Regions from separate parts of the Nesterenkonia sp. DZ6 genome, predicted to be linked through region 2. Evidence: riboswitches for the same ligand, from Rfam matches in the RefSeq annotation. Region 2 holds a riboswitch; each other region holds the start of a gene.
What was found. Region 2 has a riboswitch for S-adenosylmethionine ahead of LTH93_RS05350 (methionine ABC transporter ATP-binding protein). Riboswitches for the same ligand answer to the same signal wherever they lie in the genome.
Positions count from the first base shown of each region.

Region 1: it holds a riboswitch for S-adenosylmethionine, as region 2 does, so the genes downstream of both, LTH93_RS03130 (NtaA/DmoA family FMN-dependent monooxygenase) here and LTH93_RS05350 (methionine ABC transporter ATP-binding protein) in region 2, are expected to answer to the same signal.
Region 3: it holds a riboswitch for S-adenosylmethionine, as region 2 does, so the genes downstream of both, LTH93_RS10560 (OsmC family protein) here and LTH93_RS05350 (methionine ABC transporter ATP-binding protein) in region 2, are expected to answer to the same signal.
Region 4: it holds a riboswitch for S-adenosylmethionine, as region 2 does, so the genes downstream of both, LTH93_RS04410 (O-acetylhomoserine aminocarboxypropyltransferase/cysteine synthase family protein) here and LTH93_RS05350 (methionine ABC transporter ATP-binding protein) in region 2, are expected to answer to the same signal.

Region 1 covers NZ_JAJOYW010000001.1:690,399-697,886, reverse strand. The annotation lists gene LTH93_RS03145 (helicase-related protein) at 1-1,030, shown strand, start outside; gene LTH93_RS03140 (hypothetical protein) at 1,023-1,589, shown strand; gene LTH93_RS03135 (DUF6994 family protein) at 1,636-2,352, shown strand; SAM riboswitch class IV at 2,425-2,541, shown strand; gene LTH93_RS03130 (NtaA/DmoA family FMN-dependent monooxygenase) at 2,608-3,996, shown strand; gene LTH93_RS03125 (ABC transporter substrate-binding protein) at 4,048-5,748, shown strand; gene LTH93_RS03120 (ABC transporter permease) at 5,752-6,789, shown strand; gene LTH93_RS03115 (ABC transporter permease) at 6,855-7,488, shown strand, end outside.
Region 2 covers NZ_JAJOYW010000001.1:1,191,432-1,198,919, forward strand. The annotation lists gene LTH93_RS05335 (MetQ/NlpA family ABC transporter substrate-binding protein) at 1-608, opposite strand, end outside; gene LTH93_RS05340 (MetQ/NlpA family ABC transporter substrate-binding protein) at 605-1,477, opposite strand; gene LTH93_RS05345 (methionine ABC transporter permease) at 1,685-2,353, opposite strand; gene LTH93_RS05350 (methionine ABC transporter ATP-binding protein) at 2,353-3,267, opposite strand; SAM riboswitch class I at 3,275-3,374, opposite strand; SAM riboswitch class I at 3,496-3,608, shown strand; gene LTH93_RS05355 (ABC transporter ATP-binding protein) at 3,618-4,505, shown strand; gene LTH93_RS05360 (aliphatic sulfonate ABC transporter substrate-binding protein) at 4,729-5,808, shown strand; gene LTH93_RS05365 (ABC transporter permease) at 5,805-6,641, shown strand; gene LTH93_RS05370 (LLM class flavin-dependent oxidoreductase) at 6,766-7,488, opposite strand, start outside.
Region 3 covers NZ_JAJOYW010000004.1:39,314-46,801, reverse strand. The annotation lists gene LTH93_RS10580 (Rv2578c family radical SAM protein) at 1-746, opposite strand, end outside; gene LTH93_RS10575 (YeiH family protein) at 851-1,957, opposite strand; gene tgt (tRNA guanosine(34) transglycosylase Tgt) at 2,045-3,340, shown strand; gene LTH93_RS10565 (hypothetical protein) at 3,749-3,904, shown strand; SAM riboswitch class I at 4,073-4,168, shown strand; gene LTH93_RS10560 (OsmC family protein) at 4,181-4,834, shown strand; gene LTH93_RS10555 (sodium:solute symporter family protein) at 4,831-6,480, shown strand; gene LTH93_RS10550 (hypothetical protein) at 6,533-7,078, opposite strand; gene LTH93_RS10545 (hypothetical protein) at 7,185-7,415, opposite strand; gene LTH93_RS10540 (peptide chain release factor 3) at 7,470-7,488, opposite strand, start outside.
Region 4 covers NZ_JAJOYW010000001.1:984,725-992,212, reverse strand. The annotation lists gene LTH93_RS04420 (FAD-binding oxidoreductase) at 1-788, opposite strand, end outside; gene LTH93_RS04415 (linear amide C-N hydrolase) at 882-1,865, shown strand; SAM riboswitch class IV at 1,958-2,090, shown strand; gene LTH93_RS04410 (O-acetylhomoserine aminocarboxypropyltransferase/cysteine synthase family protein) at 2,222-3,634, shown strand; gene metX (homoserine O-acetyltransferase MetX) at 3,650-4,780, shown strand; gene LTH93_RS04400 (SGNH/GDSL hydrolase family protein) at 4,810-5,700, opposite strand; gene LTH93_RS04395 (alpha/beta hydrolase) at 5,796-6,455, shown strand; gene LTH93_RS04390 (glycosyltransferase family 2 protein) at 6,442-7,446, opposite strand; gene LTH93_RS04385 (hypothetical protein) at 7,451-7,488, opposite strand, start outside.

The DNA of each region.
Region 1 (7,488 bases), 500 kb from region 2:
AGAGCCGGATGAGGTTGAGACAAAGGATCTGCGGGTGGCGGCGTTCAGCATCGCCCGAACCCTGAGACTGCTGTTCAATCGCCCAGAGGTTGTGCCTGTCGTGCGGTCCTCGGAAGGCAGGGCCTATTGGCGCGACGCCGTGCAGCATGCCCTTGATGGCGGCCTGCAGGCAGTCTTAGATGAGTTCGTTCATGTCCTGGTGGAGTCGGAAGGACTGGCAGGAAAGGAACCCGGGGAGCGAGTGGCAGGGGTGGCCGCCGCGGTGGTCGAGGCTCTGGGTCTTCGCAGCGCCGTCAACGAGGTCGAGACCTTCGAGGTCCAGGGGTCCCGGATTCACTCACACCAGCACCGCATGAGTACGCACTTCGCGGCACGCTATGGAGGTCGCAGAGCTGCGGATGATCAGACCGTCCACCGTGAGTCCTCCGTGCGCAGAGCCTTCAACTCGCCCTTCCGGCCCTTTGTGCTCGCCTCGACCTCCGTCGGGCAGGAAGGGTTGGACTTCCATCCATACAGTCACGCGGTGGTGCACTGGAACCTTCCCTCGAACCCAGTGGACATGGAGCAGCGCGAGGGGCGAGTCCATCGGTATAAGGGCCACGCGGTCCGCAAGAACATCGCCGCGGACTATGGCGACCAGGCGGTGCTCGGGGAGTATGCAGACCCTTGGCAAGGGGCGTTCGATGCCGCCGTGAGGCAGTCCCGTCAGCAGGGGGTCTCCGAGCTGGTGCCGTACTGGCTGCACACCAGGTTCGGAGGTGCGACGATCGAGCGGTACATCCCAGTGATCCCCTACAGCCGCGAGGTCGGTCACCAGCGTCGGCTCACCAGGACGGTCGGGGTGTACCGCCTGGCGTTCGGACAGCCCCGTCAGGACGACTTCATCAGCGTGGTCGCGGACCGGTATGAAGAGCTTGCCTGGATGAAGGTGGACCTGAGCCCCCCAGGGACGCTGAACGGTGGGATCAAAGGCCTTGGCCGGCAAGCGTCCGCGCCGGACTCAACCGAGAGGGAAAGTGTTCATGACTGAACTGGGAGAGACGGCAGAACGAGCCTCTGAAATGCAAGCTATCGATGCCTTCGACCTTTCGGCTCTCAGCGTGAAGGATCTGCTCCAGCTGGAGTCTGGGATCGTGAGAGAACTGCGTCATCGCGACCTGGTTCGGACCATCAACAAGCCTCTGGGAGATATCGCGGAGCAGGTTGTCTGGCTCGCGCGGGGCGGAGTGTTGGAACCCAACTCGACGAAATCGCATGACATCACCACGTCCGGAGGTCAACGAATCCAGGTCAAGGCGATGACCGTTCGCAAGAGCGGTCGCTCAGCAAAGTTCAGTCCCTTCCGGAGTCTTGACTTCGACACAGCCGTCTTCTTGGTCTTCGAGAACGTGCTGTTTGACCTGGTCGAAGCCTATGAAGTTACGGCGAACGATATTCACGAGCACGTCCGTCTTGTTCCGCACATCAACGGGAGGCAGCCGACACTTCGAAAAGTCGAAGGACTTGGGTGGGATATTTCGCTGGAGATGGGGGCTGCCTATGAGCGCCTCAATCACGGACTCCCTGTGCCAGTAGAGAGCGCAGACTGAGTACGTGATTCCGAGTATTGGTCGGCCTTCTGGGACGCTGATAGACGTGACGTTCGACTTCCGTTCGGACACCCCGCCCGGGCGCGACCCCGACAGTCACAGCCCGACGCTTCGGACCTGCCACCGCTTGCTCTGGAGCAAGCCGCTTCCCGGCGGCGGCATGTTCAGCCTGAGCGAGACCAGGCGGAACTGTTATCTGCATCACAGGTCGGAGCTTGGCGAGTTCTTCCTTTCGAGTGACCGGATCGCGCAGGGGCTCGCGGGGTGGGGTGGGCGGCTTCAGGCTTTCGCTGCCAATTTCTCGGAGGCTGAGAACGAGGACTACAGGGCGCTGGCGAACTCGGTGACCGGGGTCATCGTGTGGCCTGGCAATCAGATCGGCCGAAAGCAGACCATCAACGCGGCCCGTGGTTTGAACAGCAGGATCGCTGACCGAATCGACCTGACTCTCGAGGCCGTCCGGCGTCACTACGCGGGGGAGCGGAGTCCACTTTCGGAGACGCTCGGCCGTTACGCTGACTTCTTCGATCTGTTTGAGAGTTTCCAGGGCTACGTCGAGTTCTTCCATCTGCAGGACCTCGTCGCAACCGATACCTCACAAGTGCGTTTCTTCGTACCGTTCGACGACTTCCACAGCTCCGGGGTGCCGGTGACCGTCGAGTCCTACGCGGACTTCAGACGGCACCACACTGACTTCCTCATGGCGCGGCGCCAGCGCATCGCAACCTGGCAGAAAGGCCACCTCGTCACGGCTCCGACGTAGTATTTCAATATATGTCTATATTTATGATCAAGTCTTGCGCTTGAAATGAGTACGATCTACGCTGAACCTCAGAATCACGAGTTCCGGACGACAGCCCTGGCTGTCCGGACAGCAACCCTCTCACCGTAGTGGGGTGCTCCAGGTGATGATTCGGCCCGGAGTCAACACCGTCCCGGGCAAGTACGGTGCCCACGCATCCGCCCCCAATACGGGAAGCTGCGCGGCGCCATGGTCCGAAAGTGACGTGGAAACCTCATGCCTCACAACACCTCCGCACGCACCCCGCTGCATTTCAATGCCTTCGTGATGAACACGAGCAGCCACATCCACCACGGCCAGTGGCGCCGCGAGGATGCGCAGCAGACCGAGTTCACCGACGTGAACACCTGGATCGATCTGGCCAAGATCCTGGAGGATGCGAAGTTCGACGCGATGTTCTTCGCCGATGTCTCGGGCCACTACGGGGATTCTGACGCGGACTATTCGGTCTATCTCAATGAGGGGCTGCAGATCCCGTCCAACGATCCGACCGTGCTGCTCGGCGCCCTCGCCGTGGTCACTGAGAACATCGGCCTGGCCACCACCTCCAACGTCTTCCAGTCGCACCCGTTCCAGTTCGCCCGGCAGATCTCCACACTGGACCACATCTCCAAGGGTCGGATCGCCTGGAACATCGTCACCGGGATGCAGGACAACGGGTCACGCAACTACGGCCTGCCAGGACTCACGGAACACTCCGAGCGGTACCGCTGGGCCGACGAGTACGTCGATGTGACCTACAAGCTCTGGGAAGGCTCCTGGGACGAAGGTGCCGTCATCAAGGACCGCGCCGGTTCCCGCTACTCCGACCCGACCAAGGTGCACAAGATCTACCATCAGGGTGAACGGTATGCTGTGGAGGGCCCGCACCTGCCCGCACCCTCCCCCCAGCGCACCCCGCTCCTGTTCCAGGCCGGATCCTCCGTCTCCGGGCGGGACTTCGCCGCCCGCAACGCGGAAGCGGTCTTCCTTGCCGCCCCGAACCCAGCGGTCGCCAAGCTGCAGATCGAGGACACCCGCGCTCGCGCCGCGGACGCAGGACGTGCACCAGAGGACATCAAGTTCTTCCAGGGGCTGAGCTTCATCATCGGTGACACGGAAGAAGAAGCGCAGCGGAAGCTGAAGGAAGTCGAAGAGTTCGTGTCCCTGGACGGATACCTCGCGCACGCGGCGCTGGTGGACCCTGACGGACGCGTCTACCCTCCCGAGACCCCGCTGAAGGACGTTCAGACCAACACCCGGCGCGGGTTCACCGAGTGGGCGTCGAAGACGATCACCGATCGCGAGCCGCTGGTGGCCGACATCGCCTGGCGCTCCAACCGCAACAACCGGATCGTGGGCACCCCTGAGCAGATCGCTGATCAGCTTCAGCTGTGGCAGACCGCCGGAGTGGACGGGGTCAACGTCGTCAACTGGGTGATCCCCGGCTCCTTCCAGGAGTTCGCCGACAAGGTGCTGCCGGTCCTGCGCGACCGTGGACTGGCCCAGAGCGAATACGCCCCCGGCACGCTGCGGAAGAAGCTCTTCGGCCGCGACCGGCTGCCCGAGACCCATCCCGGCGCCCGCTACCGCGGAGCCTTCGCCAAGGTGCCTGCCACCCTCTGAGCCCTGCGCACCACGATTCTTCCTGTCTGAACCACTCCGAGAAGGAGCCCCATGACCACCCCGCCCTCCCCGAACGCACCCAAAAACCGGCTACGACACACGCTCCTGCTGGGCACTACCGCGTTCCTCAGCGCGGCCGTCCTGGCCGGGTGCAGCAGCAGCTCGGGCTTCGTCGGCACCGAACAGGTCGCAGACCGGCAGCCCACGGATGACCCTCAGTCCGGCGGCATCATCGAATACGGCCATCTCCAAGAGCCGCTGTGCGTCTACGGAGGCTGGATCCAAGAGACCTTCACCTCGCGTCAGATCCTGGACTCGCTGGTCTCCCAGGATGAAGACGGGGACGTCGTCCCCTGGCTCGCCACCAACTGGGAGGTCTCCGAGGATCAGCTGGTCTGGACGCTGTCGCTGCGTGAAGACGTGTCCTTCACCGACGGCACACCGGTCGACGCCGAAGCCGTGGCGTACAACTTCGACCACTGGCTCGACGGCGGCAATGGAACGGCCGCCGCCCACCTGGGCGGGTTCTATGAGGCCGCGGAGGCAATAGATGAGCATACCGTGGAGATCCGGCTCTCGGCCCCGTTCTCGCCCTTCCTCTCGACCATCTCCCAGTCCTACTTCGGGATCCAATCGCCGACGGCGTTGGAGACCCGCAGTGCTGAGGAGAACTGCCGGGCCCCGATCGGCTCCGGGCCCTTCATCGTACAGGCCTGGGAGAGCGGCCAGTACCTCGAGTTCTCGCGCAACGAGGACTACAACTCAGCGCCCGCGAACGCGAAGCACCAGGGGCCAGCCTATGTGGAGGGCATCCGGTGGAGCTTCATCCCGGACAACACCTCGCGCTACGGTTCGCTGCTCTCCGAGGAGAGCGACGTGATAGGCGAGGTGCCAGCGGTGAACATCGCCGAGGCCCAGGAGCGGTTCAACTTCAAGCAGTTCATCACGCCTGGCCGGCCTGTGGTGATCAACCTCAACACCGAGAAGGGTGTCTTCGCAGATCAGCAGGTCCGGCAGGCGCTTAGCTTCGCCACCGACCGCGAAGCCAACATCGAATCAGCCTTCCTCGGCACCGTCCCGTCTGAGCCCAGTGGGTACCTCTCCCAGAGCACTCCGGACTACGACGTCGCCGCGGCCACCGAGTACCCCTTCGATCTCTACCAAGCCAATCAGCTGCTCGACGACGCCGGGTGGACCGAACGCGACGAGGACGGCACCCGGCTCAAGAACGGAGAACGTCTCGAGGTGCTGTTCACATATGGGCTCAACACCATCGTCACCCCCGACGGGAACACCGTGATCCAGAACTTCCAGGAACAGGCCCGCGCCGCGGGCTTCGACATCCAGCTGCGCCCACTGACCCCCTCGGAGATGTTCTCCGGCGCGTTCTCCGGTCCCGATGCCTATGACGCGCAGGTCGGTTATTGGACCTCACCGCACGCGGGCATTCTTAACATCAACTACCGGCCGGGCACCGAGGAAGCGCCCAATGGGGCCAACACCACGTTCCTGGCGGACCATGGCGTCTTCGGCACGATCCAGAAGGCACTCCAGGCCCCGACGTCGGAGGAGGTCACCGAGCATTTCTCCGCCGCGCAGCGCCAGCTCAGCGAGCTCGCCCCGGCCATCGGGCTCTACACCCAGACCAACACGATCGCAGTCTCGGATGAGCTCACCGGGGTCTGGCTGGAGGCCTCGCAAGGTGCGCCGGTCTTCCACGACGCATATTTCATCACCGAGGAAGAGGGCTGACCCATGACGCTCCCGACGCTCAGCGCATCCGCAGAGCCCCGCCAGGCCGCGGCCGCGGAACCAACTCCGACCTCCCCACGTCAGCGCACCGACCCGAGACTCGTCGTCTCACTGATCCTGCGCAAACTCGGCGGTGCGGTCTTCGTGGTCTGGGCCGCCGCATCCTTGACGTTCCTGATGCAGGCGCTGCTTCCGGGGGACCGGGCCACGATGCTGCTGAATCAGCAGACGGGCCAGGTCCAGGAGCGATCCGCCGAGGAACTGGCGCCGATCAATGAGATGTTCGGCTTCTCCGACCCGCTGTTCCTGCAGTACCTGAACTTCTTGGGCGGCCTGCTCCGCGGGGACCTGGGCATCTCGTACCAGCTCCTGCAGCCGGTCACCACGGTCATCGGAGACCAGATCGCCCCGACGGTGATCCTGACCTTCGCGTCCCTGGTGGTCGCTTGGGTCATCGCCCTGGCCCTGCTGGTGCTGACCGCGCGCCGAGTGGGCTGGGTGTCCCGGTTGTTCTCAGGGCTCGAAGCCGCTGCGGCCGCTCTGCCGCAGTACTGGCTGGGCATCATCCTGCTCGTGGTCTTCGCACTCGGTCTGGGACTGTTCCCGGTGGTCGGGGGAGAGGGACTCCTGGGTCTGGTGCTTCCCGCACTGACCCTGGGCATCCCGCTGGCCGGGTTCCTGGGACAGACCATGCGCGCCGCCTTCGAACGCACGTTGGACGAGCCCTTCGTCCTGACCGCGCGGGCACGCGGCATGAGCGACACCGGGGTGCGGATCAGGCACGTGCTGCGCCACGCGCTGCTGCCCGGGCTCACCCTGACCGGCTGGGCCATCGGCTCGCTGTTCTCCGCGGCGGTGATCGCAGAGAACGTCTTCTCCCGGCCCGGCCTCGGACGTGTCCTGGTCGACGCGGTCAACGGGCGTGACCTGCCGGTGGTCTGCGGCGTCGTGATGCTCGTGGCGCTGATCTACGTCATCGCGAACCTGGTGGTGGACACCGCCTATGTCCTCGTTGATCCGCGACTGAAACTGGCTCGCTGAAACTGACTCACCGAGTCAGATTCTCAGCGAGTCAGATTTCTTCCGAACCCGAGTTGGAGTAACTCATGACCACCACGCTTAGTGGCCCGGCAGCCACAAAACCGACCACCCAGAAGCCGACGACGGCGGCCTCCCAGTTGCACGTGTCGCTGCAGTCCCACAGACACAAGAGTCGGCTCCGTCAGGTCCCGCTCACCGTCTGGATCGCTGCGGTCTTTGCGCTGATCCTGCTGATCGCCAGCCTGGCGCCGTCGCTGCTGGCCACCCACGATCCCCGCGCGCTTCGGCTCGACATTCCCTTGGCCGCGCCGACCTGGGGACACTGGTTCGGCACCGACCAATCCGGGCGGGACCTGTACTCCCGGATGGTCCACGGCACCGGGCAGTCACTGCTGATCGGGCTGGGCGCCACCGGGATCGGCGTCGGCCTGGCAGTGATCTTCGGATCCTGGGCCGGGCTGGGCGGTCGGTGGGCGGACGCCTTGATCGGGCGGGGCCTCGACGTGTTCTTCGCCTTCCCGACCCTGCTGCTGGCGATGGTCTTCATCACCGTCTACGGGCCGTCGGCACCCACGCTGATCCTCGCGGTCGGGCTGGGAACCGCCCCCGGTTATACCCGCATGGTGCGTGGACAGATCCTCGCCGTGCGCCGCTCCGGATACGTGCAGGCCGCTGAAGCATTGGGGCACTCACCTGCGC
Region 2 (7,488 bases):
TGCCCCACCGACTGCTGGTCCACCTCGATGAACTGCAGGTCCTTGGGGTTGGCGGTGATGTCCCGGACGCTCAGCGCGGCGACAGGCTTGGACTCATCGATCTCGATCAGACCTCCGCGGGCGAGCAGCCGGATCCCGCGCCCGTTGTTCGCGGTGTCCACCGGCAGCGCGATCTGGGCGCCGTCCGGGAGCTCCTCCAGCGAGTCGTGCTGCGCGGAGTAGATCCCCGAGGGCTGCTCGAACATGAAGAAGATCGGCTCGATGTCGAGGTCGTTGTCCGCGTTGAACTGGCGCAGATAGCTGATGTTCTGGAAGAAGTTGACGTCGTATTCGCCGTTGCTCACCGCGTGGTTGGGTTGGATGATGTCGGTGACGTAGGTGGCGTTGAACTCCCAGCCATCGGCCTCCAGGATGCGCTGGGCGATGCGGGTCGGCTCCTGGAAGGGGGCGTTCTCGGTGACCACCAGGCGCAGGCTGCGGTCGGCGCCGGCCCCGCCGGCGAGGCCGCATCCCGAGGTGAGGCTCCCGACGCCGAGCAGAGCGGCCATGCCCAGTGAACCGCTCAATACTCGACGCCGGGAGAGCGTGGGGGCGCTGGATGTGCTCATGCGCTGAAGTCCGCCCAGATCTCTTCGGCGTTGTCGATAGTGATGAAGTCCTCGAAGTCGATGACCCCGCCCTGGTACTCCTCGAACCACTGTTCGACCTCTTCGGACTGGAAGGCGTCCTGAAGCGCCTGGGCCTGTTCATCGGTGACCCCGTCCGGTCCGACGGCGACCACGCAGGTGAACGGGGTGCGCACCTCTTCGCGTCCGTCCTCGATGCTGAGCGTGGTCTCCTCGAGGTCCAGGTCGGCCTCGGCGATCAGCCGGACGAAGGCGAAGCCGGCGTCGACGTCGGGCAGTACCTGCGCAGCTGACTGCTGGTCGGTCTCCACGAACTTGAAGTCCCGGGGGTTCTCCGTGATGTCGTTCTGGGTCAGTTCGATGATCGAGACGGACTCGTCGATCTCGATCAGGCCCTCATCGGCGAGCAGCTGCAGCGCCCGGCCGTTGTTCGAGGGATCCACCGGCAGGTTGATCTCGGCCCCGTCGGGCAGCTCCTCGAGGGAGTCGTATTCCAGTGAGAACAGCCCGGCGGGGGCGTAGTACACCGAGAACAGCGGCTCGACCTGCGTGTCGTTGGACTGGTTGAAGTTGTTCAGATAGGCCAGGTGCTGGAAGTAGTTGCCCTCGAACTCGCCCTGGTTGACCACCTGGTTGGGCTGGACGATATCGGTCATATAGGTGATGTCCAGCTCGTAGCCCTGCTCCGCGAGCAGCTCGGCGGCGATCTCGGCGGGCTCTTGGAAGGGCGCGGATTCGGTGACCACGATGCTGATGGTGGAATCATCCTCCACCAGCCCGCAGCCGGTCAGGCTCAGGGCTGCGGCGGAGAGGACTGCGCCGGTGAGGATCGCGGGGCGTAGAGCGTTCATGGGTTTGGGCTGCTTTCTCTGGCTGGGCGACATGCGCCCAGAGGGTGTGCGGGAATGACCAGGGCGCGACGTCGGACGCCAGCCCTGGCAGCGGAGTGAGGTGATGCGGGGCGGTGTTGCCGTTCCGCGGATGCGCGGGTCAGGCGAAGATCCTGCTCAGACGGTGATCTCGGTCAGGCGAGGATCTCGGTCATGCGGTGATCGCGGTCAGGCGGTGATGCGCCGGTCCGAGGCGCGGGCGAGCCGGGTGCCGGCGAACTGCACCAGGGTCACCAGCAGCACCATCAGCACGATGGCGGCGATCATGGTGGGGGTCTCATAGCGGTAGTAGCCGTAGCGGATCGCCAGGTCACCGATGCCCCCGCCGCCGACCAGCCCTGACATCGCCGAATAGGAGATGAAGCTGACCGTGGTGATGGTGATGGAGCCGATCAGTCCGGGCTTGGCGTCGACGAGCAGCACGTTGCGGATGATCTGCCCGCGCGTGGCGCCCATCGCCCGGGACGCCTCCACCGCACCGGAGCCCAGCTGGGTGATGTTCTGCTCCACCAGACGGGCGAAGTAGGGGATGGCGTTGATCGTCAGCGGGACGATCACCGCGGCGGTGCCCACCGAGGTGCCGACCACGAACCGGGTGAACGGGATGATGGCGATGAGCAGGATCAGGAACGGGAAGGACCGGATCATGTTCACCACCCCGGAGACGATCGCATGAGACCGTGGCCGCGGCGCCAGTCCGTCGGGAGCGTGGACGAAGAGCCAGATCCCCAGCGGGGTGCCCAGCAGGACCGCCACCGGGATGGCGACCCCGATCATCGCGAAGGTCTCCAGCATGGCCTGGTTGATCTCGGGAAGCCGCTCGATGACGAGGTCCATCAGCGCACACCCCCTGCCGAGCCGGCCAGGGCGGCGTGCTCTGACCGGCGCGTCTGACCCTGATCCTGAGACTCCGCGTGCTGCGGGGAGCGTCGCGTGGACTGACCCGACTTCTGCTCGCCGGACTCCGACCCATGCGCGGCCGGGCCGCTGCGGTCCAGCCGTATCCCATCGCTGAGCAGGTACTTTCCGATCGAGGTCCGCGGATTGAACCCTTCTCGGCGGAGCTCGCTCGCCGGGAACTCCTCGACGACCCGCCCATCCTCCATCACCGCGACGTTGTCGGCGAGAGCCTTGATGACTTCCATCTCGTGGGTCACGATCACCACGGTGATGCCGAATTCACGGTTCACATCCGCGAGGTACTGCAGCACGGTGGCAGTGGTGAAGGGGTCCAGCGCAGAGGTCGGCTCATCGCAGAGCAGCACCTCAGGCTTGGTCGCCAGTGCCCGAGCGATCGCCACGCGCTGCTTCTGACCACCCGAGAGCTGAGCCGGATACACGGAGGCCTTGTCGGTGATGTCCACGATCTCCAGCGCCTCGGCCGCCCGCCGCAGACGTTCACGGCGGTCCTTGACCCCGGCGAACTTCAGCGACAGCTCGACGTTCTGGGCGACGCTGAGGTTGTTGACCAGGTTGAATCCCTGGAAGATCATGCCGATCTGGTGCCGGGCCCGGCGCAGCGCCGCATCGTCCAAGCCGGTCAGCTCGGTGCCGGCGACGCTGACCTGGCCCGAGGTGGGGCGCTCGAGCAGATTGATGTTGCGCAGCAGCGTGGACTTGCCGGCGCCGGAGAACCCGATGATGCCTTGGATGCTGCCGCGCGGCACCTCGAGGCTGACGTCATCGACCGCGGTCAGCGGCTCGTGGCCGCGGGCGGCAAAGGTCGTCGAGACATGGGACAGGGAAATCAAGGGGCATACTCCATCGGTCCTGGCGTTAGCACCCGGCGGAGGCCGTGAAGCCCTCCGGGTTGCTGCGACGTCTTCGAGCCAGATCTCTCGGTCGCTCTGGATGGTTGAGTGCCTTCACTGTAATGGTGAACGTGGGCAGAAAGTCAAGTCGCGATATGTGTTGCGTTTTGTCTCATTTGCTGAACGCGACATTGATCGGATTCCCCGCCTGGGCGTAGTCTGATCCGCGTACCATCCCGAGCGGCCGAGAGATCTGGCTCGTCGACGCCGCAGCAACCCAGGGAGGGGCACCTTTGCAAGGGTGTCTTTTCGCCGGGTGCTACCGCCAGGATCGATGGGAGTATCCTCTGATGATTTCGCCTGCCTCCACCCTGACCGACTACACCGCAACAACCGCTGCCGGCCCTGCCGTGCCCTCAGACGCCACCTCCGTGGCTGCCGCCAAGCCTGACGGCCGGCAGCAGTACACGTCACTCGATGTCCAGCTCTCCGGCGTCGGCCGCGCCTTCGGATCGCGCACCGTGCTGCGCGACGTCAGCCTGCAGATCGCTCCCGGTGAGGTGCTCGCGATCCTGGGTTCCTCCGGCTGCGGCAAGTCCACGCTGCTGCGCGCCGTCGGTGGTCTCGACACCGGCAGCACCGGCGAGATCCTGATCAACGGTTCCCCGGTGCAGCGCTACGACGAGCGCACCGCGGTCGGATTCCAGGAGCCGCGACTGCTGCCCTGGCGCTCGATCCACAAGAACGTCAGCCTGGGGCTGCCGCGCAGCCTGTCCAAGGCCGAGGGGCGTGAACGCGTGGACGAGCTCCTGGAGCTGGTCGGTCTGCACGACCGCGCGTCGCTGCGACCCCGGGAGATCTCCGGAGGCATGGCGCAGCGCGCGTCGCTGGCCCGGGCACTGGCTCGCCGCCCCGGCGTGCTGCTGCTCGACGAGCCCTTCGGCGCCCTGGACGCGCTCACCCGGCTGAAGATGCAGGACCTGCTGCTGGATCTGCATGCGCAGACCGGCACCACGGTGCTGCTCGTCACCCACGACGTGGATGAGGCGCTGCAGCTGGCAGACCGCGTGCTGCTCCTCGGGCAGGACCCGGCGGACCCCGATCCCGCCGAAGGTGCCACGATCGCCCGACTGCTGAGCGTGCCCGGGCGACGTCCGCGAGATCGCGCCTCCGCGGAGCTTGCCGCTCTGCGCGGGGAGCTCTTCTCCGGCCTCGGCGTCGACTCGCACAGCCACTGACTCGTCCCGGCAGCTGATCGGGCCGACTCCGCTCGTCCTGACCTGACCAGCGGGGCTCCGCCGACGCGGTCCCCGCACTGCCGGATCACCACCTCCGGGGCCCATTTCCTGCCTGACCCCACATGCCGAACATGCCAGGAGCCTTCTGCCGCTTCTGCCTGACACGCACGACCATGAACCTCGAACACGATGTCCATCCTTGAAGAACCGAAAGGCCCTCCCCATGCCCAGCACCTCCGCTTCCCGCTCCCCGCGCTCCCGCCGCACCTCCGTCAAAGCTGTCTCCGCAGCCGCCGCCGTCGCGCTGCTCGCCACCGCCTGCGGCGGTGATGGCGGCGAGGACGAGCAGCTGGAGACGCTGAACATCGACTTCGCCACGTACAACCCGCTGAGCCTGATCATCCTGGAGAACGGCTGGCTGGAGGAAGAGCTCGAAGAGCTCGACGTCGACGTGCAGTGGGTGCAGTCCCAGGGCTCGAACCGCGCGAACGAGAACCTGCGCGCGGGCAACATCCACGTGGGCTCCACCGCCGGCTCGGCCGCGCTGCTGAACCGCGCCGTCGGCGCCGACACCCACACGATCATGATCGAGAACCAGCCCGAGTGGTCCGCTCTGGTCACCCAGGAAGGCTCCGACATCGAGTCCGTGGAGGATCTCGAGGGAGCTTCGATCGCCGCCACCCTGGCCACCGACCCCTACTTCTTCATGGCGCGCGCGCTGCAGGAGGCCGGGCTGAGCGTGGACGACGTCGAGGTCCAGGCGCTGCAGCACGCCGACGGCCGCCAGGCGCTGGAGAACGGCGACGTCGACGCCTGGGCCGGACTGGATCCGATCATGGCCGGCGCCGAGGCCGAGGGCGCGGAGCTGCTCTACCGCAACGTGGACTTCAACACCTACTCGGTCATCAACGCCACCGGGGACTTCGTGGAGAACCACCCCGATGTGGCCCAGATCGTGGTCAACGTCTACGAGCAGGCCCGCGAATGGGCCAACGAGAACCCCGAGGGAACTGCGGAGATCCTCGCCGAGTACGCCGGGATCGAGCTGGAGATCGCCGAGGCGGTCATCACCGAGCGCACCAACTTCGAGGTGGACCCGGTGCCCGGCGATGACGTCTACGCCGCCATGGAGGCCGCCGGACCGTTCTTCGTGGAGAACGGCGACGTCGACAGCCAGGACGCGGTGGATGAGGCGCTCGAGTCCCTCTTCTACACCGAGTTCGCCGAGAACCGCGAGGCCACCGACGCCGAGGGCACCGAGAACGCCGCAGACGAGGCTGACATCGAGGAGGTCGAAGAGTGACAGACACCGCACTCAGCTCCACGGCGGCACAGCCCGCCGATGGGGCCGCGCGCTCCCCTGAGCGGCGCACCCGGCGCGGGCTGCCCGGCGGCGGGCTGTTGATCGGCGCCGTCGTCCCGGTGCTGCTGCTGGCACTGTGGTGGCTGGTCACCGAGGTCACCGGCACCTTCACCGCGGTCCAGCTGCCTCCCCCGCAGGCGGTCCTCACCGCTGGGATCGGGCTCTTCGAGTCCGGTGACCTCTTCGAGCACATGGGGATCTCGCTGCAGCGCGTGCTGATCGGCTTCGCCATCGGCGCCGGGCTCGGCCTGGCGCTGGGTTCGCTGCTCGGGCTTTCCGGACTCGCGGACAAGCTGCTGAACCCCACGGTGGGAGCCTTCCGCGCCGTGCCGTCGCTGGCCTGGGTGCCGCTGCTGCTGCTCTGGGTGGGGATCGGTGAGGACTCCAAGGTCATCCTGATCGCCATCGGCGCGTTCTTCCCGGTGTTCACCGCGATCCACTCCGCGCTGCGGCATGTGGACGCGCAGCTGGTCGAAGCCGGCCGCGCCTTCGGGTTCCACGGCCTCCGGCTGCTGGGCACCGTCCAGCTGCCCGCCGTGGTGCCCAGCGTCTTCTCCGGACTCCGGCTCGGCCTGGCGCAGGCCTGGCTCTTCCTGGTCGCCGCAGAGCTGCTCGCGGCCGCCGAGGGACTGGGCTTCCTGCTCACCGAGTCGCAGAACAACGGTCGCACCGATCGGCTGCTGCTGGCGATCGTGCTGCTGGCGCTGCTGGGCAAGCTCACCGACACCCTGCTCGGGGTGCTCGAGCGCAAGGCGCTCAAGACCTGGGCCTAGCCGCTCCCCCAGTTCGGGGTTCTGCCGGGGCTTCCGCATCACGCCGGCCAAATCATCGGCCAGGTGTCATGCGGAGGCCCCGGTCCTCTGTGTTGCGGGACGCTGAGTTTTCCTGCCGGCGGGATCAGCTCCTGCGGCGGAGCTGGAACTGCGCCCCGTGGTGCTCCGTGGGCAGGTGGTCGCCGGCGCCGAAGAGCTTGTTGCGCAATGTGCCCGGGGCGTACTCGGTCTTGTAGCGGCCGAGCTTCTGCAGCTCGGGCACCACGTGTTCGACCACGTCCACGAAGGTGCCAGGGGTGATGTGATAGGCCAGGTTGAAGCCGTCCACATCGGTCTCCTCCTGCCATTCGATCAGCTGCTGCGCCGCCGTCGGGCCGCCACCGATGATGACCGGGCCGAAGCCGCCGACACCGACCCATTCGGCCAGCTGCCGGACGGTCCAGACCTCATCCTCCCGACCGGAGGCCTTCTGGAAGGTCTCCACGGTGGACTGGATGGCGTTGGACTTCACGTCGCCGATGGGCTGGTCGAGATCGAACTGGCTCAGGTCGATGCCCATCCAGCCCGACATCAGCACCAGTCCGCCCTCGGCGTCGATGTACTGGGTCAGGTCGTCGTACTTGGCCTGCGCGGCGGCGTCGTCCGGTCCGGTGACGATGGTCTGCATCGCGAAGATCCTCACCGAGTAGGGGTCCCGTCCCGCCTCGGCCACCGACTGGCGGATCTTGGCCACCGAGGCCTTGGCGAGCTCCTTGGTGGGCGGATTGATGAACACCGCCTCGGCGTGCTTGCCGGCGAAGGCCCGGCCGCGGGCGGAGGCCCCGGCCTGGTAGATCACCGGGGTGCG
Region 3 (7,488 bases), on a different contig from region 2:
TACTCGTGCGTCTTCCGCGCGAAGCAGTTGTGGCTGACCACACCGTTCGCGATGAAGTCCCCGGTGCTGGTGGTGATGTCGATCAGCGGCTCGCTGCGACCGAGCGCTTCGATGCCGGTGATGCGCAGAGCCTCGGTGGTCCCGACCGCACCTCCCAGCACGCTCGCTTCGAGAGGGGATTCCTCCGCCTCAGAATCCAGCTCAGGAGACATTCCGAGTCCGAATCCCATGAGCCGGTCGTGCTCCGTCAGACATGGGCGCGGTGACCCACCCTCCGGGCGAGCCACGTACTTCCACCCGCGCTCTGCCAGGAAGCGATGGTCGCCGCTGGCCACGATCTGAGTGCCATCGCGAAGCGTGATGCGGAATGCGGGCTTCTCGGTCCCCCATTTCGCTGAGACCTCCGAGCGGACCAACCGGCGATTCCTGCCGTCGAGCTCGGTGCCGACGACGACGTCGCCCACCCTGACCTCACGCAGCAGCTTCTGCCGCCCGTCGGCCATCAGGATCAGCGTCTCGGGGCTCAGGCAATACACGCACTGATGCAGACATCCGCGGGTGGGGTTCACGGTCCAGGAGAAGGGCATGTTCGACTGGCCAGGCACCTTGTTGAGCGCGGTCTTCGCCGCCACCTCGTGGAAGGTCACGCCTTCGAACTCCGGGGTGCGCACCGAGCGCAGGAGTCCCTTGAGCGGGATGAGGGCCGCACCCTCACCCTCCTGCACTGCCTGTCCCTGCCACCTCATACGGTTATTCGAACATACTTTCGAATGCCTGTCGAGATGGACTCGCCCTCGAAGCCCGGCGAGCTGAAACTCCCGGACACCTGACTGGGCCCGGGGCACCAGCCTCAGCTCACCAGCAGCAGGACCCCGCCCAGCCCGGTTCCCACCGCAAGCACCGTGCCGCCGGCACCGAGCAGCAGCGCGGGTCCTCCCTGGCGCAGCAGGCGACGCAGGTCCACCGAGGCGCCGACGCCGACCATCGCGGTGGTCAGCAGCATCGTGGTCACGTCCGCGGAGAAGTCCAGGGTGGACTCGGGCAGATCGGTGACCGAGCGCAGCACCATCATCACCAGGAAGCCCAGCACGAAGAGCGGGATCAGCGGCGGCCGCGATCCAGCGCCCTCCTCGACGCCCTCCCCGGCTCCCTGCGCAGCTCCGACCGCCCGGCGGCGACGCCCGGCAAGGCTGATGCCGGCGATCACTGGCGCCAGGAGCACCACCCGGGCGAGCTTGACCAGGGTCGCGGTGGCCAGCGCCACCGCCCCGACCACTCCGCCGGCGGCGACCACCTGTCCGACCTCATGGATGCTGGCGCCGATCCAGACGCCCATCTGTTCCTCGCCGAGGCCGAGCAGGGTTCCCAGCGCCGGCAGCGCGAGCAGCGCCAGGGTGCCGTAGAGGGTGACCACCGCGACGGCGGCCGCAGCGGCCGCCTGGACCGGGGCACCGTCGTCGTCCTTGCCGTCGCCTCGGTCGATCGCCGCGGCGGCTGCCGCCACGGCTGAGGCCCCGCAGATCGCGGTGCCGGCGGCCAGCAGCGTGGTCATCCCCTTCGGTGCGCCCAGCAGCCGCCCGAGGGCGAGCATCCCGAAGAAGGTCACCCCCACGGTGAGCACGACGACCGCGAGGACCGCCCACCCCAGGCCGAGCAGGTCACCCAGCGCCAGCTGGAGGCCGAGCAGCACGATGCCCACCCGGAGCAGCTTCTTCGCCGCCCAGCCGAGACCACGCTCGGCCCAGAACGGCACCCAGCCCAGGCTGCGCAGCGCGATGCCGGCAAGGACTGCGACCAGCAGCCCGGAGATCACCGGAATCTGCTCGGCGATCAGCCGGTGCGCGGCGATCGCGAAGATGAGAGCCAGCGCCGCGCCGGGGAGGATCTCCGCGGTCTGGCACCAGAGCCGGGTCAGCCGCGAGGTCAGGTTGGAGGTCAGGGCGGTTAGTGGAGGCACCGGATAAGCATAGGACCACTGGCCTAGACTGAGCGGGTGCCGAATCAGCTGAACACCGAGACCCCGACCGCCGCTCCGCATGAGTCGATGAAGCCGGGGGCCGCACAGCAGGATGCAAGGCCGCAGGAGTCAGCGCCGCACCCGCAGGCGGGCCGCGAGGCCTTCAGCTTCGAGGTCGAGGCCCGGATCGAGGGGGCGCTGGGCCGCACCGGCACCATCCGCACTCCCCACGGGGACATCAAGACCCCGGCCTTCATCCCGGTGGCCACCAAGGCCACGATCAAGACCGTGCGCCCCGAGGAGATGCTCGAGATCGGCGCCCAGGCCGCCCTGGCCAATGCGTATCACCTGAATCTGCAGCCGGGCACCGATGTGATCGACGCCGCGGGCGGGCTGGGCCGGTTCATGAACTGGCCGCTGCCCACCTTCACCGACTCCGGCGGATTCCAGGTCATGAGTCTGGGCGCGGGGTTCAAGAAGGTCATCACCATGGACGCCTCGGTGGTCCCCGATGACGCGGCCGTCGCCCCGAAGAAGGTGCGCCTTGCCCTGGTGGACGACGACGGCGTGACCTTCAAGTCCCATATCGACGGCACCACCCACCGGTTCACCCCGGAGATCTCGATGAAGCTGCAGCACGAGATCGGCGCGGACATCATCTTCGCCTTCGACGAGCTGACCACGCTGTTCAACACCCGCGACTACCAGGAGACCTCCCTGGAGCGCACCCGGCTCTGGGCCGAGCGCTGCCTCTCCGCGCACCGCAGCCTCACCGCCGAGCGCAGCCACCGCCCCTACCAGGCACTCTTCGGGGTGCTCCAGGGTGCCCAGTACGAGGATCTGCGGCGCAAGGCCGCGAAGGATCTGGGCTCCATGGAGATCGAGGGGCAGAGCTTCGACGGCTTCGGAATCGGCGGCGCCCTGGACAAGGAGAACCTCGGGGTGATCGTGAGCTGGATGGCCGAGGAGCTCCCGGAGAACAAGCCGCGCCACCTGCTGGGGATCTCCGAGCCCGAAGACTTCTTCACCGCCATCGAGAACGGGGCAGACACCTTCGACTGCGTCTCCCCCTCTCGAGTGGCGCGGACCGGACGGGTCTATCACCCCGATGGTCGCTACAACATCCCGCAGGCTCGCTTCAAGCGCGACTTCTCCCCCATCGATGAGGAGTGCACCTGCTACACCTGTCAGAACTACACCCGGGCCTACCTGCATCACCTCTTCAAGGCCAAGGAGATGCTCTACAACACGCTGTGCACCATCCATAACGAGCACTACACGATCAAGATGGTCGATGACATCCGGGCCAGCATCGAACAGGGCCGGTTCTACGAGTTCCGCGACGCCACCCTGGGCCGCTATCAGGCTGGGTCCACGCCGTAGCCGGATGACCTCAGGTCGGACCGTGGAGGTCCACCTCCTCCGAAGGTCATTTCTCAAGATTCGCAAGAACCTGTCCTTGGTCAACCGATGACTGCTGAGAGAACAGTCGCAACCGTGAAGACGAGTTGCGCATTCTGCGCGAATCCCCGGCGCGATCCGGGGCGTGCGGTCCGGAGAAGAGGCTCTCTTCCAGCGTCTCTGGCCCCTCTCGGTGCTGACCCGCCGGCGGCTGGAGCGGCAGGTGAAACATGTCCGATCGCGCCTCGCGCCACAAGTGCCCTCAGCCGGAGCGGCACCGGTGCTGCCAGTCGGTGCCAGCGTGAGCAGCTGTGCCATCCACCAGATCCACACTCAGCGCAGTGATGCACTCCCCCTGGCGCGGAGCCGGCCGGACTCCACACCCTGGACATGACCGAGCATCTCTGCTCCGAGGAGACCTGCCCGGCGGTGATCGGCAAGATCACCGCGTACTGGGACAAGAGCCGTCTCTCGAACCACCGCATCGAATCGCTGGCGCAGCTGCTGGACGCCAAGCTCCGCGAGGAGATGCCGGACCTGTTCTGAGTCTTCGACGCCCGGTCGGGCCGGTGGGGCCGGTGGGGCCGGTGGGGCCGGTGGGGTGACTCTGGCAGGACGGGCGGGAACTACGACTGATGTGGCGGGCGCTCCAGGTCGCCCTGCTTTCTAGGGTTTGCATCTTTCTGCCGGACGCTCTAGGTTTCAGCAGACAACGAATCATCCAGAGCGACTGAGAGACCTAGCTCAACGACGTCGCAGCAACCCCACCCCTTCAGGGTGAGCAGGTGCTACCGCTGGGAACGATGAAAGGTGAGATGTTCCATGCCCAAAGCGGCTTCAAGCGCACAAGAGAACAGACTGAATCCGAGGTACACCGAGGCACCCCTGCGCACCTCTTCGAAGACTCTGCGGGTCGCTGGCACGTGGTCGGGCCCAGTACGGACCGAACTCACCGTCCGGGACTTCAGCTTCGTCTCTGACCAGCCTGTGGTGCGCGGTGGCAGCGATCAGGGCCCCGCGCCGATGGAGTACCTGATCGGCGGTGTCAGCAGCTGCATCGCCGTCGCGGTCGAACAGCTGGCCCATCGGCGGGCCCTGCCACTCACCGACATCTCCACATACACGCTGGCACGTCAGGACACTCGCGGGTTGGCTGGGCAAGCAGATGTGCAACCCTATTTCTACGTGTACCGGTTGCAGCTGGTCGTAGAGACCAGCGAACAGGACTCCTCTGTCCTGACAGACTTCGCCCAGTGGGCCGAACACATCTGCCCCGCGATCAATCTCTTGCGCGACGCGCACATCGACCTGGAAGTCGCGTGGGCATTCGTGCACAAGAACTCCCATGGCCTCGCCGAAGCTCTGGCGAATCGCGCCTGGGGCTACGAGGTGGACGGGGACGCCAGCCACGGGGACTTGATCTTCGAGGTCCTCAACGCCGATGCCACCCCAGATCTCGTGGAGATGGGCTCGTGACGACGGTCGGACTCTGGACGATCGGCCTGGCACTCGCATACACCGCCTGGCTCATACTCGGAAGCCGCATCGCTGTGGGCCGCTCGGGACGCGGAGGATTCTTCGTCAGCGGTCGCAGTTTCAGCCCTTGGACCGTCGCGTTCTGCATCACGGGACTGTTCTCAGGATCCTCCTACATCGCGATCGTCGAGCTGAGCTACCGAACAGGCGTGTCGGCGGTCTGGTACGGCGTGGCCGAAACGGTGCAGATCTTGCTGATCGCGCTCCTTCTGGTCAAGCCCCTGCGAGAGAAGCTCGTGGTGACGGTCACCGGCATCATCGGGGACCGATTCGGCCGCGGAGCCCAGGCCATCAGTTCTGTGATCACCGGTCTGACGTTTCCGATGTATTCAGTGGCCACCAGCATCGCCTTCGCGTCCGCCCTCTTCGCGGTCACGGAGATCCCACTGTGGCAGTGCATCGCTCTGACAGCGATCATCCTGCTCGCCTTCCTGACCTTCGGCGGCATGCGCTCCGTGGCATTCTCCCAGACCATGAATGTCCTGATGATCTTCGTGATGTTCATCGTGGGCATCTGGGCGTTCCTGGTCTCACCCGGGCCCAGCGGTCTCGAGACCTTGGCTGAGGAGCAGCCACAGATGTTCGATGTCTCGAACGCCGGCATATCGCTGATCGTTGCCTGGTTCGGCACCTTCATCGTCAATGTTCCCCTGGCTCAGGCCGCCTTTCAGATGTCGATGTCGGCGCGGAGCCCGGAAGACGGCCAGAAGGGGCTCTTCCTCGCGGCGATCATCGGCATGCCCCTGATCCTTCTCGGAATCGTCGTCGGCGTCGCCGCCTCGATTGTGGTCCCGGATGCATCGCTGCCCCTGGTGGGCATCGCCGAGTACATCGCCGGTTCCCTTCCTGCTTGGGCTGCGGCCGTATTCTTCGTGGGACTCTGGGCATGCGCCCTGGGCTGGGCGGGACCCTGCCAGTTCTCTGGAGCCACCTCGCTGGGCCGGGACCTCGGGAGCGCGCTTCGTCCCCGAGCGACCCAGGTGGAGCTGGTGCGCTACACGCGGATCGCGCTGGTGGGGCTCACTGTCCTGATGGTGATCTTCAGTCTCCTGCGCGCCGAGGAGTCAGCCTGGTGGAATGTGATGGCATGGACTCTGCGCAACGGCGCCACCTTCGCTCCGGTTCTCGCGGCGTTCTTCTGGCCGCTCGCCACCCGCTCCGCGGCGCTGACCGCACTACTCGCCGGATTCAGCGCGGGACTCGGCTGGTACGCGCTCTCGGGGTTCAGTGCCACGGACTTCTTCCTCGGAACCCATCCGGTCTGGGTCGCCATGATCGCCAATCTCGCAGGCATCGTTCTAGTCACGCTGATCCAGGGCAGCTGGCGACTGACCCTTCATGCAGCGCGGCGCAGAAACGGCGGACTCGTTCTTCTGGTCACGGGTCTCGCCGCGGTCCTGAGCATGAACATCTCAGCATGGCTCAACAGCTACGGTTTGATGGGACTGGCACTCTTCCTCATCACTCTTGGTGTCTTCGCCGCTGCGGTCCTCCTCGCCGAGTCTCCGACGGCGACCCACACGAAGACCCAGCTGTGGGGCTCCCGGACCGAACCAGTGACCGCGCAGAACACCTCGCCACTGTAATTCTCGCGACACCAATGCCTGCTGCCGTTCGACCCGTCAGGGGAAGTCACACCTAGAGCTGGCCCAGCAGCTCCCGCCAGATCACCTTCCAGTGTTCGGCCTCCTCGGGCGAGCGCAGCCTGGTGTGTCCGACGCCGAGCGAGGACTTCCCTGCGGACTTCCCCGAGATGGTCACCGCGACCCGGGAGCCGTCGACCAGCCCGGCGCGCCAGTAGCGCCAGCGGTCGGTGGAGGAGGTGCCGGGCTCTCCCTGGAGCGCGACACCGCCGAAAGAGTCACGCCCGCCGACGAGAGCGACCCATGCCCCCAGCGCGGCGTCCATGTCACCCGGATAGGTCTTGGAGACCGAGGCCTGAAACTCACCGGTACGAGACTCCCCCGGGCGGCGCAGGTCACGGTGTTGTTCGTAGGCGACCGCCACGCTCTGGGCCCACCAGCCACGGTTCTCCACGTCCATCGGCATATGGTCATAGACGATTCCGACGATCTCGCGGTGCGGCAGGGCAGCAGCTCCGGCGTCGTCGAGGGCGGTGACCCACTGCGCCCAGGCCCGTCGGGTGGTCCGTTCGATCGCTGCGGTGCTGTGACTCCTGACCATGGGCTCGAGCCTACGCCGCTGCTGCTCGCTTGCCAGCCCTGGCCGTCGGCGGACCTGCCCCGGCGCGTGACTTGACACGCCCGTGGAGCTCAGCCGGCGCGTGCCCTCAGGCGGCGTCGACGGAGTTGACCGGCATGTGCGGGAAGTACTCCCAGAGTTCGCGGAGTCTGCGGAACTGCAGGTCATCGTCGAGCCCTTCGAGGACGGAGACGACGGCAGGCCGAGCACCTGAGGCGGTGGCTGCCGCCACCAGATCCTTCGGGACGGTCGGTTGGGCGGTGAGCGTGAATGCGGTCTTGACAGCTTCGACGACTTCAACTCGGGTGACAGCGTGCATGGTGTTCCTTCCAAGAGGGTTCTGCATGGGGTGCCCGCAGCCCTCGGCGATCGGTCACATCCGTGCGGAGACC
Region 4 (7,488 bases), 210 kb from region 2:
ATGGTGCGGCGATCCAGCAGCTCCGTGATCGCCGGCTGCACCCGGGCCCTGCCGATGTCCAGGACCCCTTGGGCGGCGGTGGTCAGCTCGTCGAAGAACGCGGCGATGGTCTCGGTGTGCGCACTCAGGTGGCGCAGCCGCACGGTGACCCCGACGACGATGCCGAGGGTCCCCTCGGAGCCGACGAACAGGCTGGTCAGGTCATAGCCGGCGACGCCCTTGAAGGTGGCCTGTCCGGTGTGGATCAGCGTGCCGTCGGCGAGCACCACGTCCAGGGCAAGCACCGAATCGCGGGTCACCCCGTACTTCGCACAGCGCAGCCCGCCGGCGTTGGTGGCGACATTGCCGCCGATGGTGGAGGTGCGGTAGCTCGCCGGATCCGGGGCGTACATCAGCCCGTGTTCTGCGGCGGCGGCGTTGAGGTCGGCGTTGATCACGCCCGGTTCGACGACGGCGACCTCATCCTCGGGTCGCATCGCCAGGATCTGGTTCATCCGGGTCAGGTTCAGCACCACCGAACCCTCGGTGGAGTTCGCCCCGCCGGAGACGGAAGTCCCAGCCCCGCGGGTGATCAGCGCGAAGCCATGCTCGCAGGAGAGTCGCACCAGCAGTTGGACGTCCTGCGTCGATTCAGCAAAGACCACGGCGAGCGGCGGGTGCACCTGCCAATGCTCCAGCGGCCCCTGGTCGACCGCGTGGGCGTCGAGCTCCGCGGCGTCGGTGGTCAAGGTGCCCGGCGTGAAGGCGCTGCGCAGGGCTGTCAGGACGTCATTGTCGGAGGCACTCATGAAAGGTGAGTCTAGGTCAGGGTTGACCTCCGGATATGGCCTCCGACACACTGAGGCCCAGTTGGAGCCCAGGTTCGGTGAGAGGCCAGTCTGATGTGCACACGTGTGGTCTACCTGGGCGAGCAGGATCGTGTGCTGACGGCCCGTTCCATGGACTGGAACGCCGACCTGGGGACGAATCTGTGGGTCTTCCCCCGGGGGCTGCCGCGCGAGGGAGGAGCCGGGTCGGAGTCGCTGACCTGGACGTCCCGCTATGGCAGCGTGATCGCCTCCGGCTATGACATCTCGACCACCGATGGGATGAACGAGCGGGGGCTGGTCGCCAATGCCCTGTGGCTGGTCGAGTCGCGCTACCCGGGGCTCGACGATGCCCGGCCGAAGCTCTCCCTCGGCGCCTGGGCCCAGTACGTGCTGGACAGCTTCGCGACCGTGACGGAGGCGGTCGAATCACTCGCCCGTGAAGACTTCGCCGTGGTCACCGCCGGCGTGCCAGGGCAGCCGCGCCAGGCGACCATGCACCTGTCGATCTCGGATGCCTCCGGGGACAGCGCCATCTGTGAGTACCTGGACGGGACGCTGCAGATACACCACGACCGCACCCACCAGGTCATGACCAATTCACCGCCCTTCGCTCAACAGCTGGCGATCGACACCTACTGGCGCGGCATCGGCGGTACCGTCATGCTCCCGGGCACCAATCGCGCCGCCGACCGCTATGTCCGGGCAAGCTTCTACATCAACGCGGTGCCGCAGGTGGAAGACCGCACCATCGCGACCGCGTCGGTGTTCGGGGTGATCCGCAACGCGTCGGTCCCCTATGGGATCAGCACTCCGGGGCAGCCGAACATCTCCTCGACCCAGTGGCGCACCGTGGCGGACCACAAGGACCGTCGCTACTTCTTCGACTCCGCGCTGCGGCCCAGCGTCATCTGGGTGTCCCTGGACCGACTCGACCTGCGAGAAGGCTCAGGTGTCCGCCGCATGGATCTTGCTGATGGCCCGCCCGACGGCCACGCCGGCGACGTCAGTGATCTCTTCGAGCCCGCGGAGCCGTTCGCGTTCCTCGGGCCGGAGTGACTCGCGGCAGGGTGGCCGAACATGACGAACTGCGAACCCGACCCCTGGCCCGCACTTGCAAGGAAGCATTCCGCGATGCAGACTTGCTCCTAGGTCAAGAGTGCCAGCGCAAAACCCCGGTTTGCTGGCCGGCAACCCTCCAGTTCGCGGTGGGGTGCCCCGGGTGACGACCTGGCTGAAACAGTCAGTGAAGCAGTTCACCGACTCACTCAGCAAGCGCGGGCCACACACCAGTGCGGGCCCAACATCCCAGTCCTCAGGACAGGGCCGTACAGGATTCAGCGCCGGAAGCTCGACCACCGGCAGCGACGTTCACATCCGGCCCGGTTCCTGGGCCGCATTGAACGGAGAATCCTTTGAGCAACGAGAACACCTGGCAGTTCGAGACCCAGCAGATCCATGCCGGAGTCGCCCCCGACCCGGTCACCGGAGCACGGGCGCTGCCGATCCAGCAGACCACCTCCTTCGTCTTCCCGGACACCGCCGCCGCCGCGCGCCGCTTCGGACTCGAGGAGATCGCCCCGATCTACTCGCGCATCGGCAATCCCACCGTCCAGGCGGTGGAGGATAAGATCGCCGCCCTCGAAGGCGGAGTCGGGGCGCTCGCCGTCGGTTCCGGACAGGCTGCCACCACGCTGGCGCTGCTGAACATCGCTTCGGCCGGCAGCCACATCGTCGCCTCACCCACCCTCTACGGCGGCACACAGAACCTCTTCAAGCACACCCTGCCGAAGTTCGGCATCGAGGTCTCCTTCGTGGAGGACCCCGATGACCTGGAATCCTGGCGCGCCGCCACCCGGGAGAACACGGTCGCCTTCTTCGGCGAATCCGTGGCGAACCCGCGCGGGGACGTGCTGGACATCGAAGGCGTCGCCTCGGTGGCGCATGAGTTCGGGGCACCGCTGATCATCGACTCCACGCTGACCACCCCATACCTGATCAAGCCGATCGACTTCGGCGCCGACGTCGTCGTGCACTCGGCCACCAAATTCCTCGGCGGCCACGGCACGGCCATCGCCGGGGTGATCGTGGACTCCGGGCGCTTCGACTACTTCGCCCACCCGGAGCGCTTCCCCGGCTTCTCCACCCCGGACGAGAGCTACCACGGGCTGGTCTTCGGCCGGGATCTCGGCGCCGACGGGATCTTCGGGGTCAACCTCTCCTTCATCCTCAAGGCCCGGGTCCAGCTGCTGCGCGACCTCGGTCCGGCACTGTCCCCGCACAACGCCTTCGAGATCAACCTGGGGCTGGAGACCCTCTCGCTGCGGATCGAACGCCATGTCGAGAACGCGCAGAAGGTCGCCGAGTACCTGGAGGCCCATGACGCCGTGCGACGGGTCTACTACTCCGGTCTGCCCTCGAGCCCCTGCTTCGAGCGCGCTCAGAAGTACCTGCCCCGCGGATCCGGGGCGGTGCTGTCCTTCGAGCTCGCCGGAGGAGCAGCCCACGACGCTTCAGGTCAGGCCCGGGCGGGCCAGGCCTTCGTGGACGCGCTGGAGCTGCACTCGCTGGTGGCCAATGTCGGCGACGTCCGCTCCCTGGTGATCCACCCCGCCTCGACCACGCACAGCCAGCTCAGCGACGCCGAGCAGCGCGCCGCCGGAGTCAAGCCCGGACTGGTCCGGCTCTCGGTGGGCCTGGAGCATATCGACGACATCATCGCCGATCTGGACCAGGGCTTCGAGAAGGCCGCCCAGGGCGCTGTGAACGCGGCAGCGGAGGCCGGCGCGGACAATGTGACGAAGCAAGAAACCGCAGCGGCGGTCTGAGGTTAGGGTGATCAGGTGCTGAATGACTTTGGGAACAGGCCCGCCGGTGCGTTGAAGACCGCTGAGGTCGGCGCGTACACCTTCGAGGCCGGCGGGCGGCTGCCCGAAGTCACCCTCGCCTACGAGACCTGGGGCACGCTGAACGAGGACGGCAGCAACGCCGTCCTGGTCGCCCACGCCCTCACCGGTGACTCCCACGTCGCCGCCACCGCGGCGGATGCCTCCATCGGATGGTGGGAAGGGCTGCTCGGACCGGGCCGCCCGATCGACACCGAGCGCTGGTTCGTGATCGCCCCGGCCATGGTGGGTGGCTGCTACGGCTCCACCGGACCCGCCTCCCTGGATCCCGAGGGGAAGCCCTACGGCTCCCGATTCCCCTTCGTGACCATTCGCGACTCCGTGCATCTCGAAGCCCGGCTGGCTCATGCCCTGGGCATTCGGAAGTTCCACACGGTGATCGGCGGATCCATGGGAGGCGCCCGGGCGCTGGAATGGGCCGTGACCTACCCGGAGATGGTCGAAGGCGTGGCCGTCTTCGCCTGCGGAGCGGCCTCCACCGCGGAGCAGATCGCCTTCGGCCAGGCCCAGGTGCTGGCTGTGGAGAACGATCCCCATTTCGCCGGCGGCGACTATTACGGCGGCCCGGCGCCGCAGGCCGGGCTGGGACTGGCGCGCCGGATCGCGCACATCACCTACCGCGCGGAGTACGAGCTGGCGGTGCGCTTCGGCCGCTCCGCCCAGGGCATGGAAGACCCCGTCGGCTGGTCCCAGCGCAGGCGCGGGCGCTACCAGGTGGAGTCCTACCTGGACCACCAGGCCGAGAAGCTGCTCCAGCGCTTCGACCCCAACGCCTACATCGTCCTCGCCGAGGCCTTGATGAGCCACGACGTCGGCCGCGGACGCGGGGGAGTGGACCAGGCGCTCGCCGGGGTCACCGCGGCGCCATTCTTGGCGGCCGTGACCACGGACCGGCTGTACTTCCCGAAACAGTCCCAGGAGATCGCCGACGCGATCCCCGGGGACCATCAGGTGCACATGATCGACTCTCCGATCGGCCACGACGGATTCCTCACCAGCGCGGAGCAGCTCGGCGACGCCATGCGGGAGACTCTCCAGCTGGGGAGCCGCGCGCCCCTGCGCCTCTGAACCTCCGGCGGCTCTGAACCTCCGGCGGCTCAGGCGTCGTCGACGCCGCCACCCGGGGGCATGGACCCGCCGAAGAGCGGCTCGAAGGTCGGTCGCTTCGCGTAGATCCCATCCCCGGAGGACCTCCCGCGGAGCCGCCGGACCACCCAGGGGAAGAGGTGGTGGCGCGCCCAGACGGCGTCATCCACCCGGGCCGCACGCCAGCTCCGCACCGGAACCGGGCGCGGCTCCGAGGGCTTGAGATCGTGCTCGACGTTCATCGTCTCCAACACCATGCGGGCGATCGTGTGGTGGCCCAGCGCGGAGAAGTGCAGCCGGTCGTCGTCCCACATCTCCGGGCGGGTCAGCTCGCGCAGGGACCACATATCGGCGACCACGGCGTCATGCCGGGCCGCGATGGTGCGCACGTTCTCGTTGAAGATCGCCACCTTCCCGCGGATCGAGCCGACCACCGGGGTCTCGCGCACATCGGGGCCGTTGAACAGCACGATGGTGGCCCCAGTGGTGGTCAGGATCTGCACCAGGGTGTCCAGGATCCGGGCGGTCTCATCGGGGTCCCCGCCGGGCCGGATCACGTCATTGCCGCCGGCGCACAGGGTGATCAGGTCCGGGCGCAGCTCCAGGGCCGGGGCGAGCTGTTCGTCTCGGATCTGACCGATGAGCTTTCCGCGCACCGCCAGGTTGGCGTAGGAGAACTTGGGAGAACCTTCCACGGCGGCGGCACCGAGGGCCAGCTCCTCAGCCACTCGGTCCGCCCAGCCGCGGTGGTAGCCCGGTCGGGTCTGATCGGGATCCCCGATGCCTTCGGTGAAGGAGTCCCCCAGGGCCACGTAGCGGGTCCAGGGGTGCCGCGGAGTCTCAGCGATCTCGGCGTCGGCGGGCAGGTCTGGTGTTTCGAGGGTCTCATCAGTTTCGTTCACCCGGACATTGTCGCTGACCACCCCCTCTTCATGCATCCACCCATGGGCTGATTAGAGTGGGTCAGTCACCCTTCCCGTCACGCAAAGGTCATTTCATGTCTGCCTCACCGCACGTCGCCTGGTCCCGCGAACCCGAGGACCGCGCCGGCACCCCGCTGGTGGTGCTGCTCCACGGCTACGGCTCCCACGAGCAGGACCTGATGGGACTGGTCCCCGGGCTGCCCGCCGGCTTCACCTATGCCTCCGTGCGCGCGCCGGTGAAGATGGAGGTCGGCGGCTACACCTGGTTCGACCTGGATGTCGAGCGGCTGGCCTATTCGTCATCGGCCGCACGCGAGGCGGTGGAGGATCTCTGGGAGTGGATCGCCGCGGTCAAGGACCAGCACAGCTCGGTGAGCCTGCTCGGATTCTCCATGGGGATGGCGGTCGCCACCTCGCTGCTGCGCAGCCGGCCTGAGGAGTTCGCCACCGTCGTCGGGCTCTCCGGCTTCGCCGTGGACCCCACCCGAGGAGAGGGGATCGAGGACTACTTCGACGACGAGGCGCTGGCCTCCGCGAAGGTGCCGTTCTTCTGGGGCCGCGACCAGGAGGATCCGATCATTCCGGCGGAGCATGTGGAGTACACCCACGGCTGGGCGACCAAGTCGGTGAAGCTGACCAAGGTGCTCTACGCCGGGGCCGGGCACGGCGTCGTGCCGCAGGAGATCAGTCACGTGGGGGAGTTCCTGACCCACACGGTGCTCAACTCTCGCTGAGCACCCAGTCCTCACCGTCGCGCCGTACCAGCCCCAGCCGTTCGAACTCCTGCAGCCAGCCCTCCATCGGCCAGTGTCCCCACCGGTCCGCGAAGATGGCACCGTTGCGCAGGATGTCGGTGAGATGCTCCACCGGCGGCCGGGAGACCGGATGGTGCTGGTGGTAGGCGCAGGCCCCTCCCACCCAGGTCAGCTCGACTCCGCGAGCTCTGGCCCGCCAGGAGAAGTCGGTGTCCTCGGCGCCGTAGCCGGTATAGGCCTCGTCGAATCCGCCGATCCGTTCCCAGACGATCCGGCGCACCGCGAAGGACAATGACCAGAAGAGCGCATGCTCTCCATGGGTGAGGATCTCCCCGGGTGCCGGTGCCGGCCGTGCCGGATGCGGCGCGGCCCACTCGGTGAGCTGATCTGCCGTGGCCGCGTCGAGCACCTCCCCGGGGAGCTCGGGCAGATACGCCACCGGTCCGCAGAGCAGATCCTCGGGCCGCAGCCGCGAGGCCTCGATGTATGCGCTGATCAGTCCGGGGTCCGGGATGCAGTCCACATCCAGGAAGATCAGCAGGTCATCGGGTCCGCTGAGCTGCTCGAGGGCCCGTGCGGCGCCCAGATTCCGGGCCGCGGCGAGCGGCAGCCGGCCTGAGCTGCGCGGAATCTCCAGCACCTGGGTGGACAGCCCGGCGTCGGCCCGGGCCGCGCTGTCGCTGGCCGCGCTGTCGCTGGCCGTGCTGTCGCTGACCGGACTGTTGCTGGTCGGCTGATCCACTGCCAGCTGCGCGCTGATCTGCGGGTCCTCCATGGCCACCACCACGTGCGCCACCGGGGACTGATCGCTGAGTGCCAGCGCGGTGCGCTGACGGCGCAGATGGGTGTGCCGGGAATGGACGGCGGTGACCACGACGGCGCGCGGTGTCGTCCTGGGTCGGCTGGAAGGTCCCGGGGAGCTGGATGGTCCGGTGGGGCTGGGTGGTCCGGTGGGGCTGGGCCTGCTCATCGGGTCACCTCGGTGCCGTCGGCGAGGTCCTGCGCGTGGGGG